Regions from separate parts of the Aromatoleum evansii genome, predicted to be linked through region 1. Evidence: predicted binding sites of a transcription regulator. Region 1 holds the regulator's gene; each other region holds the start of a gene.
What was found. The regulator sigma-54, encoded in region 1, starts transcription at its own class of promoters, with help from an activator protein. The targets are predictions, from matches to a motif close to TGGCACGCTTNCTGCTNA.
Positions count from the first base shown of each region.

Region 2: a site for sigma-54 is predicted at 2,361-2,378, ahead of U5817_RS05085 (polymer-forming cytoskeletal protein). Genes of this name have one in related genera too.
Region 3: a site for sigma-54 is predicted at 2,409-2,426, ahead of glnA (type I glutamate--ammonia ligase). Genes of this name have one in related genera too.
Region 4: a site for sigma-54 is predicted at 2,923-2,940, ahead of U5817_RS18685 (PEP-CTERM sorting domain-containing protein). Genes of this name have one in related genera too.

Region 1 is NZ_CP141259.1:5,028,738-5,033,497, reverse strand. Features, by position in the region: gene ptsN (PTS IIA-like nitrogen regulatory protein PtsN) at 1-370, opposite strand, end outside; gene hpf (ribosome hibernation-promoting factor, HPF/YfiA family) at 507-833, opposite strand; gene U5817_RS23565 (RNA polymerase factor sigma-54) at 863-2,311, opposite strand; gene lptB (LPS export ABC transporter ATP-binding protein) at 2,333-3,055, opposite strand; gene recX (recombination regulator RecX) at 3,042-3,491, opposite strand; gene recA (recombinase RecA) at 3,509-4,543, opposite strand; gene U5817_RS23545 (nicotinamide-nucleotide amidohydrolase family protein) at 4,629-4,760, opposite strand, start outside.
Region 2 is NZ_CP141259.1:1,130,370-1,135,129, reverse strand. Features, by position in the region: gene U5817_RS05100 (proline--tRNA ligase) at 1-529, shown strand, start outside; gene U5817_RS05095 (lytic transglycosylase domain-containing protein) at 550-1,194, shown strand; gene U5817_RS05090 (PilZ domain-containing protein) at 1,228-1,593, shown strand; gene U5817_RS05085 (polymer-forming cytoskeletal protein) at 1,657-2,301, opposite strand; gene U5817_RS05080 (HAMP domain-containing sensor histidine kinase) at 2,633-4,036, shown strand; gene U5817_RS05075 (hypothetical protein) at 4,026-4,679, shown strand; gene U5817_RS05070 (sigma 54-interacting transcriptional regulator) at 4,676-4,760, shown strand, end outside.
Region 3 is NZ_CP141259.1:718,541-723,300, forward strand. Features, by position in the region: gene glnL (nitrogen regulation protein NR(II)) at 1-279, opposite strand, end outside; gene U5817_RS03140 (DUF4124 domain-containing protein) at 338-799, opposite strand; gene glnA (type I glutamate--ammonia ligase) at 934-2,343, opposite strand; gene U5817_RS03150 (cation diffusion facilitator family transporter) at 2,620-3,798, opposite strand; gene U5817_RS03155 (rhodanese-like domain-containing protein) at 3,859-4,311, shown strand; gene nadA (quinolinate synthase NadA) at 4,391-4,760, shown strand, end outside.
Region 4 is NZ_CP141259.1:3,988,060-3,992,819, forward strand. Features, by position in the region: gene tnpB (IS66 family insertion sequence element accessory protein TnpB) at 1-199, opposite strand, end outside; gene tnpA (IS66-like element accessory protein TnpA) at 196-582, opposite strand; gene U5817_RS18680 (hypothetical protein) at 755-2,407, opposite strand; gene U5817_RS18685 (PEP-CTERM sorting domain-containing protein) at 3,018-4,028, shown strand; gene U5817_RS18690 (acyltransferase) at 4,105-4,760, opposite strand, start outside.

The DNA of each region.
Region 1 (4,760 bases):
ACATCTGTGCGAGCTCGGAGAGCAGTTGCAGGTGGGTCTCGTTGGCCTGCTCGGGCACCAGCAGCACGAACAGCATCGTGACCGGGCGGCCGTCGGGGGCGTCGAACTGCACCGGGACCGAAAGGCGCAGGAAGGCGCCGGCGGCGTCCTTCAGGCCCTTGATGCGGCCGTGGGGAATGGCGATGCCCTGGCCCAGGCCGGTCGAGCCGAGGCGTTCACGTGAAAACAGGCTGTCGAAGACGACGCTGCGGGCGATGCCCTGATTGTTCTCGAACAGGAGGCCGGCTTGTTCGAAGACGCGCTTCTTGCTGCTCGCGTCCAGATCGATGACGACGTTCGAAGGAGGCAGGAGTTCGGCGATGAGGCTCATGCGGATCACCACCTGCACGACACGGGCCGTGCCGCTGCCGATCGGGGGCGGGAGGAGGCTCGGGGTGTGCGGCAGGCGCGGGTTGAAAACGCGCGAATTATAAACACACCCCGGACCCCCGGCGTGAACTAAAGGATCACAGCTCGGTCGGTTGCTGGTGCTTCAGCGTGTCGTGGCCATGGTCGTGGTTCTTGCCCTTGTATTTGAGCACCTGGCGGTCGAGCTTGTCGGCCATGCTGTCGATCGCCGCGTACATGTCACCGTCCTCGCTCTCGACGTAGATGTCCTTGCCGCGCACGTGCAGCGTGACTTCCGCCTTCTGGCGCAGCTTCTCCACCGACAGGATCACGTTGACGCTGGTCACGTTGTCGAAGTGGCGGATGACGCGATCCAGCTTGGTGTTGACGTACTCGCGGATCGCGGGGGTGACTTCGACGTGATGTCCGGTGATGGTGAGATTCATGATGTTTCCTCGTATTGTCAGATCGTCTTTCAGATCGCTTTGCGCAGGCTGACCGGCGGGATATTGAGTGACTCGCGGTACTTCGCGATCGTCCTGCGTGCCACCACGATACCCTGCTGGCCCAACAACTCGGCAATTTTCGCGTCGGACAGGGGCTTTTTCCTGTCTTCGGCCTCCACCAGCTGGCGAATCAGCGCTCGAATCGCCGTGGAAGATGCCGCCCCACCGGTGTCGGTGGCAACGTGGCTGCCGAAAAAATACTTCAGTTCAAACACGCCGCGCGGTGTGGCCATGAACTTCTGCGTCGTGACCCGCGAGACCGTCGACTCGTGCAGCTCGAGCTGGTCCGCGATCTCCCTCAACGTCAGGGGTCGCATCGCCACATCTCCATAATCGAAGAACTGCCGCTGCTGGTCAACGATCGCCTGCGAAACCCGCAGGATGGTGTCGAAACGCTGTTGCACGTTCTTGATCAGCCAGCGTGCTTCCTGCAGCTGGCTGGTGAGTGCGCCGCCCGATCCGCGGTTCTGCTGCAGGATGCTGGCGTACAGCGAATTGATGCGCAGCTTGGGCATCGCCTCGGGGTTGAGCGTGACCGTCCAGCGGTTGCGCACCTTGCGCACGACGACGTCCGGCAGGATGTAGCGCGTCTCCTGCACCGAGTGCTGGGAGCCCGGATGCGGGTCGAGACGGCAGATCAGCGCGTGCGCGGCGCGCAGCGCGTCGTCGTCGCAGCCGGTGGCGCGCTTGATGCGCAGGAAGTTGCGCTCGGCGAGCAGGTCGAGGTGCTCGTCGACGATCTTCAGCGCGAGGTCGCGCGTCGGGCAGGAGGGCATCGCCCTGAGCTGCAGGCTCAGGCATTCCTGCGGGTTGCGCGCGCCGATGCCGGCCGGGTCGAGGTTCTGTACGTGGTGCAGCGCGATCGAGAGGTCGTCGAGGTCGTATTCGAGCTCGGGCGGCAGCAGCGGCAGCAGTTCTTCGAGCGACTGGTTGAGGTAGCCGTCCTCGTCCAGCGCCTCGATGATGAAGCGCACCAGCGCGCGGTCGCGGTCGGACAGCGGCGACAGGCTCACCTGCTGGTCGAGGTGGTCGCGCAGGCTGGTGCCGGCGGCCTGCAGTTCCTGGAAATCGGTGTCGTCGTCATCGTCGCGGTTCGAGGAGCCGCTGCTCGCGCTCGACCATTCGCCGGCTTCGTCGAAGCTTGCCGGCTCGCTCTCGCCATGCGCCTCCTCGGGGGAGGCAGGTGTTTCGGCCTGGTTGCCGGCGGCTTCGCTCGGCTCGCTCGAGCCCTGGGCCGCGCCCGGCGAAAAATCGCTGCCGTCGCCGTCCTCGCGCTCGAGCATGGGATTCTCGAGGAGGAAGCGTTCCAGCTCCTGGTTCAGCTCCAGCGTGGACAGCTGCAGCAGCTTGATCGATTGCTGCAGCTGCGGCGTCAGCGTGAGGTGCTGGGAGATCTTGAGCTGGAGGGACGGTTTCATGGCGCTTCGCCGATAGTGGGCTCAGAGGCGGAAATGCTCGCCGAGATAGACGCGGCGAACCTGTTCGTTGGCGACGATCTCGTCGGGGCGTCCGCTGGCGAGCACGCGGCCTTCGCTGATGATGTAGGCACGGTTGCAGATGCCGAGCGTCTCGCGCACGTTGTGGTCGGTGATCAGCACGCCGATGCCGCGGTCGCGCAGGAAGCGGATGATCTTCTGGATATCGAGCACGGCGATCGGGTCGACGCCGGCAAAGGGCTCGTCGAGCAGGATCAGGCGCGGGTCGGTCGCGAGCGCGCGGGCAATCTCGCAGCGGCGCCGTTCGCCGCCGGACAGCGAGACCGAGGTGTTGTCGCGCAGGTGCGCGATGCCCAGTTCCTCGAGGAGTTCCTCGAGAAGCTCGTCGACGCGTGCGCTGCCGAGGCCCCGCAGCTCCAGCACGGCGCGGATGTTCTCGGCGACGGTGAGCTTGCGGAATACGCTCATTTCCTGTGGCAGGTAGGACAGGCCGAGGCGCGCGCGCGCATGCACGGGCAGGTGCGTGAGCTCGGCGTCGTCGAGGCGGATGTCGCCGCCGTCGGCACGCACGAGGCCCACGATCATGTAGAAGCAGGTGGTCTTGCCGGCGCCGTTGGGGCCGAGCAGGCCGACCACTTCGCCGCTGCCGACCTCGAAGCCGACATCGTGGACGACGGTGCGCGCCTTGTAGCGCTTCTGCAGTCCGGCGACCTTAAGCAGACTCATCGGGGTTCTCTTTCAATATCTTGCGTATCACGTCGGTGCCGAAGCCGCGCCCCTGCAGGAATCTCGCCTGCCTGGCCCACTCGCGCGCGTCGGCCGGCGTGGCGCCGAACTTGCCGCGCCACACGGTGCGGGCGCGTTCGACGTCATCCTCGACCGCCTCGACATCGAGTGCGGCGTCTATCGTGTCGCGTCCGACGCCGCGCTGGGCGAGCTCACGGCGCAGCCGCGCGGTGCCGAAGCGGGCGGCCTTGCTGCGCACCCAGGCTTCGGCGAAGCGGTGGTCGCTGAGCAGGCCCAGTTCGGTGATGCGGTCGAGCACGTCTTCGATCTCGTCGGCGGAGCCGTGCGGGGCGAGCTTGCGGGCGAGCTCGGCGCGCGAGTGCTCGCGGCGCGCGAGGTGCCGCAACGCGCGTTCCCGCAGGCTCGTCTCCGGCATGATCCCGTGAAGGGGCGTCAGGCCGCCTCGGCAGCCGGTTGCGCGGGCTCGGCCGGCAGTTCCTTGAGGCCGACCGCGACGCGCACCTTGTTCTCGATCTCGCGCGCGAGCGCCGGATTGCCGCGCAGGAACTCGCGCGTGTTGTCCTTGCCCTGGCCGATCTTGTCGCCCTGGTAGGAGTACCAGGCGCCCGCCTTGTCGACGATCTTCTTCTCGACGCCGAGGTCGATGATCTCGCCTTCGCGCGAGATGCCCTCTCCGTAGAGAATGTCGAAGTGCGCTTCCTTGAACGGGGGCGAGACCTTGTTCTTGACGACCTTGCAGCGCGTCTCCGAGCCGACGACCTCGTCGCCCTTCTTGATCGCGCCGGTACGGCGGATGTCGAGGCGCACGGAGGCGTAGAACTTGAGCGCATTGCCGCCCGTGGTGGTCTCCGGGTTGCCGAACATCACGCCGATCTTCATGCGGATCTGGTTGATGAAGATCACCAGCGTGTTGGTGCGCTTGATGTTGGCGGTGAGCTTGCGCAGCGCCTGGCTCATCAGGCGGGCCTGCAGGCCGGGGAGCTGGTCGCCCATCTCGCCCTCGATTTCGGCCTTGGGGGTGAGTGCCGCGACCGAGTCGATGACGACGATGTCGACGCCGCCCGAGCGCACCAGCATGTCGGCGATCTCGAGCGCCTGCTCGCCGGTGTCGGGCTGCGAGATCAGCAGATCGGTGATGTTCACGCCGAGCTTTTCGGCGTAGCCGACGTCGAGCGCGTGCTCGGCGTCGATGAAGGCGGCGGTGCCGCCGAGCTTCTGCATCTCGGCAATGACCTGCAGCGTCAGCGTGGTCTTGCCGGACGATTCCGGGCCGTAGATCTCGACGACGCGGCCGCGCGGCAGTCCGCCGAGGCCGAGCGCGATGTCGAGTCCGAGCGAGCCGGTCGAGACGGTCTGGATGTCCTTCTCGACGTTGCCGTCGCCCATCCGCATGATCGAACCCTTGCCGAACTGCTTCTCGATCTGCGAGAGCGCGGCGGCGAGGGCCTTGGCCTTGTTGTCGTCCATGTCCTGTCCTTTCAAAACGTTGGGGAATTATGGCACAGAGATTGCTGGTGCGCTGCAGGTCACTATTACGGTGCCCTGAAAATGATTATGTCATCAAGCCGGCGAGTGCGTGGATGACCGCCTGGCGCCGGATCCGGGTGCGGTCACCGGTGAAGTGAACGGTTTCGCTGCGCAGTTCGCCGTCACGTTCGCCCCACGCGAAGCACACCATGCCGAC
Region 2 (4,760 bases), 1.5 Mb from region 1:
CGGCAAGGGGCGGCTCGCGATCCAGCGCGGCATCGAGGTGGGCCACGTGTTCTACCTCGGCACGAAGTACTCGAAGGCGATGAACGCGACCTTCCTCGACGAGGACGGCAAGCCCAAGCACTTCGAGATGGGCTGCTACGGCATCGGCGTGACGCGCATCCTGGGCGCAGCGATCGAGCAGAACAACGATGCGCGCGGCATCATCTGGCCGGACGCGCTCGCCCCCTTCCGCATCGTGGTGTGCCCGGTGGGCTGGGGCAAGTCGGAGGCAGTACGCAGCGAGGCGTTGAAGCTCTACGAAGGGCTGCTGGCCGCGGGCGTGGATGCGATCCTCGACGATCGCGACGAGCGTCCGGGCGTGATGTTCGCCGACTGGGAGCTGATCGGCGTGCCGCATCGCGTGGTGATCGGCGAACGTGGTCTGAAGGAGGGCCTGGCCGAGTACCAGGGCCGGCGCGATGCCGAGGCGACCAAGGTGGCTATCGGTGACCTGGCGGGGTTCGTTGCCGCAAAGCTGCGGGGCGAATGACTTTCGGCTATAACGGACGCATGACGAGCACGCTCCGACTGCTGCTGCGCACTGCCCTGACGGCCACACTCGCCGTCAGCGGCCTCGCATCGGCCGGCAACCAGCTGTACGAACCGATGGCCGCGAGCGTGCGGGCGGCGCTGCACGCGGCGGTAAGCGACGCGGGAGCGCCGGAGCTACTGATCGCGGACGCGGGCGAGCGTGCCCGCTGGCTGGGCGAGATGTCGCAGCGCCTGGCGAAGCGCATCCCGGATCGCATCTATCGGGAGGATCTGCTGACCTCGGTGCATTACGAGGCGACCCGCGCGGGGCTCGATCCGCAGCTCGTGCTCGGCCTGATCCAGGTCGAGAGCGGCTTTCGCAAGTACGCGGTGTCGAGCGCCGGGGCGCGCGGCTACATGCAGGTGATGCCGTTCTGGGTGAAACTGATCGGCGGAGCCGACGACAATCTGTTTCACCTGCGCACGAACCTGCGCTACGGCTGCACGATCCTGCGCCACTACCTCGACATCGAGAAGGGTGACCTGTACCGCGCGCTCGGGCGCTACAACGGCAGCCTCGGCCGGCCCGAGTACCCGAACATGGTGCGCGCGGCATGGGAACGTCACTGGAGCTATCAGCCGCTGACGCTCGCGGTGACGGAGGCTCGCGGCCAGGCAAACTGAGCCGTCCAATCTTCAGACGCGGGAACCGACGACATGGAACACCGACTGTTTCGCCGCCGATCGATCTCGATTTCGTTTCGCGTGTACGACGCCGAGACGGGGAAATTCATCGGTCGCATCGGCGACATCAGCAAGGGCGGCCTGCTCGTGTACGGCCCGAGCCAGCTGCTGACGGGCCAGCTGTACCGCCTGCGCATCGACCTGCCCGACGATCACGGCAAGGCACGCAGCGTGGTGTTGCCGGCCAAGGCGATGTGGTCGGGCTTCGACACCAATCCCGAGTTCTGCAGCACGGGCTTCCGCCTGTTCGAGCTCGACCGCCCGGAAAACGAGACAGCCCTGAAAACGATGCTGTCGCGCTTCACGGTCGGCTTCGAGGACGAAGACGACGACAGCTGAAGGATCGCAGGCAGCCGGCCTCGTCGGAGGGCGGCTGCCGCTTGCCTGAGCGCGGGGAGCCCGTCAGGCGCCGACGGCGACCTTCACGCCGGGCTCGTCGCGCCCGACCGCGCGCACGGTTTCGCGCCCGCCATCCTTGGCGTCCTTCGCGTTGGCCAGCGACTGGACGTCGCCGGAGATCTCGCCGCCTTCCTCGATCAGGATCTTGCCGTAGCGGATCTTGCCGCTGACCCGGCCGGTCGAGTGGATGATCAGCTGGCTGCGGGCGGTCAGCTCGCCTTCGAAGCGGCCGCGCACCTCAGCGACGTCGATGCCGACGGTGCCCGCGAACGAGCCGTTTTCGGCGATACGAATCACGCGGCTGTCCATCGTCGCCTCGACCCGACCTTCGACCACCAGGGTGTCGCAGTCGAGGATCTCGGCGCCCTTCAGCTTGACGTCCGGCCCGACGATGAGGCGGCTGCCGGTGTCCTGGGCGTTGTCGTCGATCGCTGCGGCGGCGGGGCTGGCCGAGACCGGCGCCTTGTCCTCAGCGACCGGAGAGGAGTCGCTGGACGAGGCCGGCAGTTCGGTCGAACTGCGCGACAGGCTTGCACCGGAGGACGCCGCCCCCGAGGTCAGACTGCCCGAGGGCGACCGCATGGTGCCGTTGTTACGCGAAGCCGGGGTGTCTGGAGCCTTGGGGAACAGGGCGGGTTTGTTGAACATGGTCTCTCCTTGAATCCATAACGTTTCCGGGTCGACGATCATCGCCCCCGTGGTTCGCCTAAGCAGCTGCCGTGCCATGAATCCAAGGTCATGAATTTAATGAAGTTATTCCCGGGAAACGGAATCTCGCGCCGAACAAGCACAGATTCTGTCGCCTGGCGGCGACACAACTTGCGTCATTAATCGTCATCCATCTGTTTTTGTTGTTTTTTTTGATGTCGCCTGGAGGCGACACTGAAATCGTCCGGAAACACTGCCTTGCACTTGCTTACGACGCGGGCGCGCGGGCGCAACCTAAACTGTCGCGCTGGTTTACGAAGATCCTCCAGCCATGTCGCGCCTGTCCTTCAGTCACTCGCTGCTTGCCAGCTTCCTGCTCGTTGCGGCGATCCTGGGCGCCACCGCGCTGGGGGGGCTGATCACGCTGGAGGAGTTCGCGTCACGACACCGCGAGAGCGTGGGCGATGCGCTGAAGTACTCCAGCGCGGTGCAGCAGTTGGGCGAACGCAGCGTGGACATGGAGCGCAGTGCGCGCCAGTTCCTCGTCCTGAGGGATCCGTTGCTGCGCGACCGCTTCGAGCTGGCGCGCCGGGAATCGCTGGCGGCGCTGCAGACGATCGCCGCGCTGCGTGCGCCGAGCGTGAGTGCGCTGGTCGAGGAATGGCAGGCTGCCGCCGACGCGGCCGGCGCGAGCCTCGCCGAAGACGCTCCCGCGGAATCGGCCGTCGCCGCGCTGGGCCGTGTGCCGCCGCTCAACGAGCAGCTCGCCGGAGAGGTGCAGGCGCAGCTCGGCCACCAGAGCCAGGCCCTGCTCGAGCAACTCGATGCGAACCGCGGCAGGCTGGCCTGGCACGTGCTCGCCGCCATCATCGCGGCCTGCACCTTCGCGGCGCTCACGGGCTGGTGGCTGCTGCGCCCGATCAACCGCCTCGAGGCCGCGATCGAGGCACTGGGCGAGAGCCGCTTCGACGAGCAGGTAGCGATTCCCGGCCCCGCCGACCTGCGCCGCGTCGGACGCCGCCTGGACTGGTTGCGCCTGCGGCTCGCGGATCTCGAGGCAAACCGCAATCGCGTGCTGCGGCATGTGTCGCATGAGCTGAAGACGCCGCTGGCTTCCCTGCGCGAAGGGATTGCATTGCTGGAGGACGGCGTGGTCGGGGAGCTGAGCGGCGAACAGCGCGAGGTGGTGGCGATCCTGCAGCACAACACGCACGCGCTGCAGGAACGAATCGAGGATCTGCTCGGTTATAACGCCGCGGTGTTCCATGCACGCAACCTGCGCCGCCGTCCGGTGCAGTTGCGCGCACTGGCAGAGTCCGTGATCGCGGAGCAGCAGCTGCCGATCCAGACGCGCAATCTCCGGGTCGTGCTGCATGGAGATCCGCCGCCGTTCAGCGCCGACCCCGACAAATTGCGCATCGTGCTGGCGAATCTGCTGGCAAACGCGGTGTCCTTCAGTCCGCGCGACGGCGAGATCCGCCTGACGCTGAGCACGCCCCCGGGCTGGGTGCGCATCGACTGCCTCGACCAGGGACCGGGCGCCGCTGCCGAGGAGGTCGAGCGCATCTTCGACCCTTTCTTCCAGGGCTCGCGCCAGCCCGAGGAACCGCGGCATGGCAGCGGCCTCGGCTTGTCGATCGTGCGCGAGTTCGTCGTCGCCCACGGCGGACGCGTGGGACTGCAACCGTCCGCCCGAGGCGCCTATTTCAGGATCGAACTTCCGAATGAGAGCTGATTCCGCCCACGAGCAGCCGCGCTGCGGCCCCGCCGCGTGGCGCTGCAAACGCAGAGCCCTTGCCTGTGTTGCGCTGGCGTTTGCAGCGGCCCTGGCCGGCTGCGCGAACGTGCGCAGCGCAACGGCGGAGTTGCCCGCCTTGCCGCAGATGCCGCCACTGCTGAGCAACGGCAGTGCGCCGGTGCGCAGCGCCCTCGCCTACCATGAATCGATTCGCGGCATGAATGCTGCGGACCTCGCACGCGAACGCTCGGCCCTGGCCGGCGCGGGCAATGCCCCGCTCACGCAGATGAAGCAGGCGATGCTGCTGAGCCATCCGCAGGGAAACAACAATCTTCAACGTGCGCAGTCCTTGCTGGAGGCGATCAACGGATCGGAGAAATCGGACGCGGTGGCGCTGCAGCCCCTCGCCCGCCTGCTGGCGGAGCAATTGCAGGAACGCGTGCGCCTCGACAACACCGCCGAACGCCTTACGCAGCAGCTCGAACGAACGGGGCAGCAGCTCAAGGACGCCCAGAAACAGAGCGAACAACTGCAGGAGAAGCTCGACGCATTGACCGAAATCGAACGCACGCTGCCGGCGCGCCCGTCCGCGCCGACGCCGCCGCTGCCGTCATCGCGGGAAAAGAGAAGCGAGAAATGAGGATGAACCCTTCCACGGCAGGTGAAGCCCGGACAGCGCCGGAAGGCGCCCATCTGCTGGTCGTCGACGACGACGCCGACC
Region 3 (4,760 bases), 1.1 Mb from region 1:
TTCGGCGTCGGGGCGGGCGATCTTCAGGTCCTGCCCGGTATAGCTCCAGTTCTTGCGCAGCGCGTTGTCGAGCGCGGCGGCCAGGCCGGCGGGTTCGCCGAGGAGCTGCGACAGCGGCGCGCCGATGAGGCGGCGGTGGCTGACGGCGAAGAGGTTCTCCGCGCCGGCGTTGAGGTAGCGGATCAGCAGGTGGTCGTCGACGACGACGACGGCCGACGAGAGCAGGTCGAGTCCGGCGAAGGGGCCTGCGAGACCGGGGGGTTTGGGTGTGTTGGGCATGGGTGTGTTCTCGGAATCCCCTCGGGTCTCGCAAAAAACACGCCAGGCAGCCGCCCCCTTACTTCAGGTTGCCGAGTTCCTTCCTGAGGGCCTCGATGTTGCGCTGGTGCAGTTCGACCGTGTCGCGCAGCGGTTGCAGGCGGGCCTGGACGACAGGCAGCCGACGCTCTGCGCCCTGGTAACGCCCTTCCTGCTCGGTGACGGCTTTCTGGGCTTCGGCAAGGGCGGCTTCCTCGGTGGCGAGCTCCTTTTCCAGCACTTGGCGCCGGGTGTCGTCGCGGGCACGCTGGGCATCGGGGGCGACGCGGGGGAAGTTCGACGGCGTCGGCTGTGCGGACGAGCGCTTGGGTGGGGAGGGAACCGAAGAGACGGCCTGGTCGTCGCTGAGCTGCTTGCAGCCGCGGCCCTGGTTGCGGTCGTTGGTGTAGGTGACGGCGCCGTTGGCGTCGACGCACTTGAAGACCTGAGCCTGGGCCAGGGGTGATGCGAGCAGAAGGAGCAGTACCGGAAGTGTTCGCATGTCCGTCGGTCGGTGAGTCTGGGATGCGTCCGGAGTGGCGGCTGGCCCTCCCGCAACGCATACGTGGGGCATTAGACCCCAGAAAAAAGGGACGGGCAATGCCCGTCCCTCTTCGACTCAGCGCAATCCGGGGATTACAGGCTGTAGTACATGTCGAATTCCACCGGGTGGGTGGTGATGCGCATGCGGTCGACTTCTTCCATCTTCAGCGCGATGTACGCATCGATGAAGTCGTTCGAGAACACGCCGCCACGGGTCAGGAATTCGCGGTCCTTGTCGAGGTACTCGAGCGCCTGGTCGAGGCTGGTGCACACGGTCGGGATCAATGCATCCTCTTCCGGCGGCAGGTCGTACAGGTTCTTGTCGGCCGGATCGCCCGGGTGGATCTTGTTCTGGATACCGTCCAGGCCGGCCATCATCAGCGCGGCGAAGCACAGGTACGGGTTGGCCAGGGGATCCGGGAAGCGCGCTTCGATGCGGCGGCCCTTCGGGTTGGCGGTGTAGGGGATGCGGATCGAGGCCGAACGGTTGCGTGCCGAGTAGGCCAGCTTGGTCGGGGCTTCGTAGTGCGGCACGAGGCGCTTGTACGAGTTGGTGCCCGGGTTGGTGATCGCGTTCAGCGCGCGAGCGTGCTTGATGATGCCGCCGATGTAGTACAGGGCGGTTTCCGACAGGCCGGCGTAGCCGTTGCCCGCGAACAGGTTCTGGCCGTCCTTCCAGATCGACTGGTGCACGTGCATGCCCGAGCCGTTGTCGCCGACGATCGGCTTCGGCATGAAGGTCGCCGTCTTGCCGTACTGGTGCGCAACGTTATGCACGATGTACTTGAGGATCTGGGTCCAGTCGGCGCGCTGGGTCAGCGTGCTGAACTTGGTGCCGATCTCGCACTGGCCGGCGTTCGCGACTTCGTGGTGATGCACTTCGACCGGCACGCCGGCGGCTTCGAGCGCGAGCACCATGGCGGCGCGCACGTCGTTCAGGCTGTCGACCGGGGGAACCGGGAAGTAGCCGCCCTTGACGCGCGGACGGTGGCCGGTGTTGCCGCCTTCGAACTTGTCGGCGGTCGACCACGCGGCTTCTTCCGAGATGATCTTGCTGTACACGCCCGACATGTCGACGGACCACTCGACGGCGTCGAAGATGAAGAATTCGGGTTCCGGGCCGAAGAAGGCGGTGTCGCCCAGGCCGGTGCTCTTCAGGTAGGCCTCGGCGCGCTTGGCGATCGAGCGCGGGTCGCGGTCATAGCCCTTGCCGTCCGACGGCTCGATGACGTCGCAGGTCAGGACGAGGGTGGTTTCGTCGAAGAACGGGTCGATGTAGGCGGTGCGTGCTTCCGGCAGGAGGATCATGTCGGAGGCCTGGATGCCCTTCCAGCCGGCCAGCGAGGAGCCGTCGAAGGGGTGGCCGTGCTCGAAGTGATCTTCCTCGAACGCCGAAACGGGCAGGCCGACGTGGTGTTCCTTGCCACGGGTATCGGTAAAGCGCAGGTCGACGAAGCGGACTTCGTTTTCCTGGATCATCTTCATGACGTCTTGAGCGTTCATATTCACTCCTGGTGAAAAGAGGCGAAAGCGGTTGTTGGTGACGGAAACTTCCGATGGAGCGGATGTAAGCAGTATCCGTGCCATGCGCAAGTTCGACGTTGTCGGGCATTGTGCCACAAGGGCGGGCGCGCGTATCGCGGACGCGCGTGTACGCGGGCGATGCGGCGGTGGTTGCGCCGGGGCGGGAGAGGCTGGGGCGTGCGCGAAGCCAGGGCGGGATGGCGGAATATCATCAGAATGCACCGAAAGTGTGCGCAATGTGCGATGCGCGCACTGTCATGGTGCAATCCTGCCCAGAATGGTGATGGTGCGGTAGTGCGGACGTTCGGCGAGCAGCGTGTCGATGCGCAGGCGCAGCTCGTCGCGGGGGATGCCGTCGAGGTCGGTCGCGCCGAGGATCACCTCGGCCTCGATACGGTCGCCGAGGTAGTGGATCAGCACGCGCGGAGGTGTCGCGAGCGGGCGGTCGAAAAGGGTTTCGAGGGTATGCACGATTTCGGTGCGTTCGGGCAGCGGCGCGAGCCCGGTGCCCTGCATCGCCGCATCGTTCTCGGCATCCACATGCACCAGGACCTCCCGCACTTCGGGGTGTGCGGCGCGCACGCGGAAGTACACGGTGTCGGATATCTGGTGCCCTTCGGACACGGTGATGCGCGGGTCGACCTGGATGTGGGCGTCGCACAGCACGCGGTCGGCCATGCGGCGGGTGCGCAGGTCGTGCAGGCCGATGACGCCCGGGGTTGCACGGATGGTGTCGCGGATGCGTGCCACGTCCTGCTCCGACAGGCCGGTGTCGATGAGTTCGCGCACGGCCTTCCATCCGAGTCTCACTCCCATGTGCAGGATCAGGAAGCCGACGACCGCGGCCGCGAGTGGTTCGAGAAATGGGTAGCCGGCCAGGCCGCCGCCGATGCCTGCGGCGACGACCAGCGAGGACGCAGCGTCCGAGCGCGCGTGCCAGGCGTTGGCTTCGAGCACCGGCGCCTTCAGCCGCCGGCTCGCGGTGAGGGTGTAGCGGAACAGGAGCTCCTTCGCGACGAGGGTCGCGAGCGCCATGCCGAGTGCGGCCGGGTGCAGTGGCAGGGCCGCGTCCATGTGCTGAAGGCGCAGGCCCGAACTCCACAGGAAGCCCATGCCCACGCCGGCGAGCACGAGCCCGAGGAGCAGCGAGACGGCCGTCTCGATGCGCCCGTGGCCGTAGGGGTGGTCGCGGTCGGCCGGTTCGGCGCCGCGTCGCCCGGCCATCAGCACGAGGAGATCGGTGAACAGGTCGGACAGCGTGTGCGCGGAGTCGGCGACGAGACTGAAGGCGTTGGCGAACAGTCCGACCGCGATCTGGCCGATGGTTAGCGCGGTGTTCGTGGCGATCGCGACGAGCGCGACGCGCTGGATGCCGCGGCTGCGTGCCTCGTCGGGGGGGCTTCCGCGCGACTTGCCTGATGTCGGGTGGTCCATGGCGCCAGCGGTATGGGTATACTCAGGTTCCGATCGAGCAATTCTATCCGGATGGATGCAATGGGAAAGTTGACCGACCTGCTCCGCCTCGCCCAGCAGCGTGCGCAGGAGATGAAGCTCCCGTACGCGGGCGCGTTCACCCCGGCCGAGGCCTGCGAGGTGTGGCGGCTCGCGCCCGGCGCGAAGCTGGTCGACGTGCGTACGCGTGCCGAATGGGACTGGGTCGGTCGCGTGCCCGGTGCGGTCGAGATCGAGTGGATGAGCTATCCGGGCAATGTGCCCAACGCGCACTTCCTCGCGCAGTTCAAGCGCGAGGTCGACCCCGAGGCGCTGGTGATGTTCCTGTGCCGTTCGGGGGCGCGCTCGGACAAGGCGGCGCGCGCCGCGACCGAGGCCGGTTACCAGAGCTGCTACAACGTGCTCGAGGGATTCGAGGGCGACCGCGATGCGAACGGCCAGCGCAACCGCATCGGCGGCTGGCGCCACGCCGGGCTGCCCTGGCAGCAGGGCTGAACGCGCCCGTTCGCCCGTTTGAACCGCCGGCACGCTGCCGGTTTGATTGATGATTCTTGCGACAGAAATACCGAAGACGATGCAGACCGCGACCATCAGTTTCGACCGTTTCAATGCCTTGCGCGACGACGAGGCCCAGGAGCGCATTCGTGCCGCACGTGCCCGCCTGGGCGAGCGCGCCGTGCTGCTGTGCCATCACTACCAGCGTGCCGACGTGTACCAGCACGCCGACCTCACCGGCGACTCGCTGAAGCTGTCGCGGCTCGCCTCGCAGACCGACGCCGAATTCATCGTGTTCTGCGGCGTGCATTTCATGGCCGAGGTGGCCGACATCATGTCGCAGCCGCACCAGAAGGCCATCCTGCCCGACCTCGCGGCCGGCTGCTCGATGGCGGACATGGCGAACCTCGCCAAGGTGGAGCGCTGCTGGCGCGAGTTGCGCGAAGTGC
Region 4 (4,760 bases), 1.0 Mb from region 1:
GGCGCCGGCAGGCGAGCCAGATGCCGAAACCGTCGTGCACCAGCACTTTGAGGCGGTTGGCGCGCCCGTTGGTGAAGCAATACGCCTGGAGCGGCAAGGCCGCACCAAAGACCGCGACGACGCGCGCAAGCAAGCTGTCCATCCCGGCACGCATGTCGATGGGTTCGACCGCGAGCCACACGACCTCGACCCGGATCACCGCAGTACCGCCCGCAGCCAAGCAGCACAGGCGTCGGCCGCCGACAAGGGCCAGCTGATCGTGGCGCTCACCGCGCCCCCGCGCAGTTCGATCCGGATATCGCCCGTCGGAAGCGGTGCAGCGGCAAACTCGAGAGGCACGAAGGCGGGCGACACCTCTTGCGGCGACATGGGCGCCGAGCGCGTGACCACCGTACCACCGGCACCCTCGTGCTCGACCACCCAGCGACGAACGAGATTGGCGTTCAGTCCGTTGGCCAGTGCCACTGCAGCGATCGACACGCCAGGCTGTCGGCACGCCGCGGCAATCTGTGCCTTGAATTCCGCGCTGTGGCGCCGCCGTGTGCGCCGGGCCGCAGCGGCCGGCTGGATCAAAGTGTTCATGTGTCCACCAAAAACGAAATGGACACGATGCTCTTATCGGCGCGGATCAAACGGAAGATGGGTTGCCCAGCCGCTTACGCCCAGCCGCTTACATCGCGGAAAAAAGTGCGCCCTTTCGGGCGCACTTCCAACATCAAACACGAAGTTTCGAACCTCCTGCGATAGAGCCTGCTTACTTGACCACCTTGTGAAGCTGAATGTTGCCACCGGTCAGATAACCACGAACGGCGTACATCGCCTCGTCCTCCTCGCAGGACGCCTCAGTCGGGCAGATGAAGAACTGATACACGTCCGCGCACGACGCACCACTCTCCGCAAATCCACCGTCAGCCTCAAGATACCTCGGATCCGGCGTAGCAAGCGGGAAGTTCTGGTCCGCATCGAGGAAGTCCTGACAATCCTGCTTATCCGGTTCCTTTGCGCCACTTCCCGGCTCACCCGTATCCACCATGTCAACCCGGAAGTAGTAGCGCGCATCGCTTACGTTGTCAGTTTCGATATCAGTGCCACCTTTAGCCTCGAGGTACTCCTTCGCTTGGGCGCTAAGCGTTCTGAACGAACCCGTTCCTTCAAAATCGATCTGCTTGAAACTGGCATTTGCCGCCGCAGGTTGGATAGCCCCTGGATCCTTGCATGCCACCGCATCGATCCGGGTATTCTCCGGCGCGCTATGAGTACCTGCCCGGAACACAAAATCGCCCGCATCTCCTTGGACTTGGTGATGCGTATGCTCCCCAAACGGCCCACCTTGGTTCGGATTGGTCGTCGGCGCACCGACCTGGCCCCCGAACGTGTAGCAGCTTACGACGTTACCCTTGTCTCGCGAGCAGATTTCACCGAACTTTTTCAAGTCGATGTTGCCATTTTTGTCGTTGCCACCATAAGTTACACGGCAAGACCCCGGAATTTCAACGCCCGGCTCGAACGACTGGTTCGAGTCTGCCTGCAACTCGAAGTTGAGGTCGTTCGACGGATCGCCATCGCGAACGCCGTGCGGTCCGCCGTTTGTCGTGCCTATATTCGCCAGGACGTTTGGTACCGGACCGACAAATGCCGGCGGGACCAGATTGAGATCAAGTTCTGCACCGTCACCAACGAACTTCGCCGACGGATTGATCTGCCGGTAAGGCGTCACCGTCGACGTATTGAAGAAGACCTTCAGGTTGGCTAGTTGCGTTGGCGTCAGGCCAGGGAAGTAGTCTTCGTCGGCACTGGTGATAACTCCGGACAACTGAGTGCTGCCCACGCCAGTGATTGTGGAGATACCCGGGTAATTGTTCGTACCGAAGAGATCAAGGGCCTGTATCGGCAGACCACCTGAATAGTTCCCGATCGAACTGGTCACGACGCCTGAAAGAATGCGCTTGCCGTTGTTATAGCCCGTGCCGGCCAAGGCATTATGATCAGGTGTGCTCACCCACATCTCGAAGAAGTTGGGCAACTGCGAACCACTGTCAAACTGGAACCCGGCCGGCCCTGCTCCTGGTTGTGCGGGCGCCGTTACGCTCTCGGCAAATCCTGCTACGAAGGTAATCTCCACACCGGACGGGAGAGAGATTCCCACACCGTTTGAATTGATCAGCTTCGCCAGCTTTGCGTGCGCCAGCAGATGCACAACATCTCCCGCCATCAACCCACCGGATGGATTCCCCCCAACGGCAAGGGCACTGTTCTGCGTCCAGTCGAACGCCAGAACCGATATCGGAGTCCGCACGCCAGGACCATCCGGGTCGAACTGTATTGTCTCTGCAGCAAGGACCGGCACCGCCAGCGACGAAACAGCCAGCGCTAGCGCGGTCCGAGTAAATGATTTTCTGGGCTTCATGATGGTCTCCCGAACGCGGGTACATTTGGACACCCCCTTGGTCGCAAACGTCAAAGGCTTCTGAGCCCCAGGGGACACCATCACACAAGCACGAAACACGCCACTCATCAAAAATCTGTTAAATAACAGCAACTTTCACCTACGCAGTGCTCGCGCAAGGGACTTTGCCATCGCAAAATGTAAAAAAATCCGAACGATATACTCCCATCTGTCGCGGAGATAAGTCACATCTATCCACTTACAACATTCGTCTATCCGTGCAACCAGTCACGCCCGACAACAGTTTTCTCCCAACCCGGCCTTTTCCCAAAACGAGATCAAAATCGCCTGAAATTTGCTCCAACAAGCGTGTCCCGAGACGATGAACTCCGCCTCGGCTCATCTCGGAGTGCCCGGCAACGCGTTCGAGCCACCAACCGGCGACGTCGGGAATTTTTACACCCCAGCTTGCGCAGCCCATCTCGAAAACATCCACGGCCACGTAATTCGTTGTTTTTTATTTTTTTTTCAATCGATGGCATGGCTTCTGCTTTAAGTCGCTCAGGGACATCGTGGCAGCACCGGCTTCGATACCGTTGAACCACCTTGGCAGCACACCGGGAGAACGATCATGCGGGTGAAAAAATTACTGGCGGCAGCTGTGCTCAGTGCGGCGGCGGGCCTTGCGCAAGCGCAGGCTGAATCCTTCAGCTTTGACCCGAGTGGCGGCGGGGGAGCAGTCACCAATCTCACGGGCGCAATGTCTCTCGACTGGGGACCGGGCAATGCGTTAGCGATCGTCGGCAACCCTTCCGGCGGCCTTGCCGACGACCAGGAAATCACGCTTCTATATCAGGCAAACCTTGCCGATGTCAACGATGACAACGGAGACTCCCTGTTCAGCAACGGCGATGACGGGTTCTACTTTACGGTCGTCGCGGGTTTGACTGAGATAGTGCAGGTGGATGAGACCGATGGATCGCTGTCCTTCACGATGGCGCCCGATCAAAGCGGCAGCTTCTTCTATGTGTATGCGATGACCGATTCCGGCACCAATGTTGACGGCACGGGTTTCGCGAGCGGCGCCGGACTAGACGGCATCGTCGGAACGGCTGATGACAATATCATCCTCGCCGGAACATTACTTTCGATTTCAGGCTCGAATTTCAGCGCGCCGCTTGTCGACACGAACGGCGACGGCGTTCCCGACGCACCGGACACCGCACTCTTCGATAATTTCGACGATGACGACTATAACAACACACAAACGATTGTCGGAACCGGAGCGACCAACCTGTCGTGGCTGGTCACCTTTGTGGACAGCAACTATTTCACCGATATGAACCTGTTGAACATGATCATCACGACCGCAATCAATTCGTCGCTGATCACGCCGTTCCAGCAGATCGACCCGTCCGCCGAGTTCTCGATCGACGGTCTCGCCGATGGCGGAACGCTGGCCAACATCGGCGACTGCAACGGTTGCCTTCAAAACGACGATGATCTGAACTTCCAGTTCCAGGCCGACGCGAACAGCTCCTTCGAACGTCAGGCCGTGCCGGAACCGGGCAGCTTGGCACTGATCGGCGTCGCCCTTGGCGCTCTTGGCTTCATGCGTCGGCGCGCACGCTCAGCCGCCTAAGCCGTCATCCAAAGTTGCCTCGCCCGGCAGGCAACCAATTAGGGGGAACGCGAGTTCCCCCTCCTCTTTTGCGGCATCAGTGAATGGGACGGGCAGGAATTCCGCCCCAGCGTTCGCCGCGCCGTATATGCGTTCCTTTCTTGACAACAGCGTTCACGGCAACGATTGCGTCGTCCTCGATGATCACGCCTGGCTGGACGACCGCCTTTGCACCAATGGTTACGTTGTTCCCGATCGTGATCGGCGCGAGCGCCAGATCCGCCCCTTCCACCGCATGACAGAACAGGACTGCATCGTGACCAATGATGCAGTTGTCGCCCACTACCGTGAGCGGCGGATCGAGGATGACCCCGGCACTGTAACTGTTCTTCCCGAGCTTCGCGCCCAAAGCGAGATAGACCACGCGCATGAGCGGAACGGGAATTGCCAGGCTGCGCGTAAGAGACTGGAACAAAACGAGATAAAAAAGCAAATACACGTGATAGCGGAATTCCTCACTGGAACCGGGAGAGATGTAGCCTCCACGGAGAGGGAAGATCCACAGGAAAGCGCGATTGATCGCTATCGCCCACGCATAGATCAGGGCCGCACCTGCTACCACCATCACGACGCCACGAAAATCCCCGAACGGCAGGTGGCCGAAAAGAAGTGCCGCCGAGGCAATACCGAGGGCGCAGGCGATCGATAACAGAGCTAAAAAGCACAGCGTCTGGGCAAGCGAAATCTTGCGCA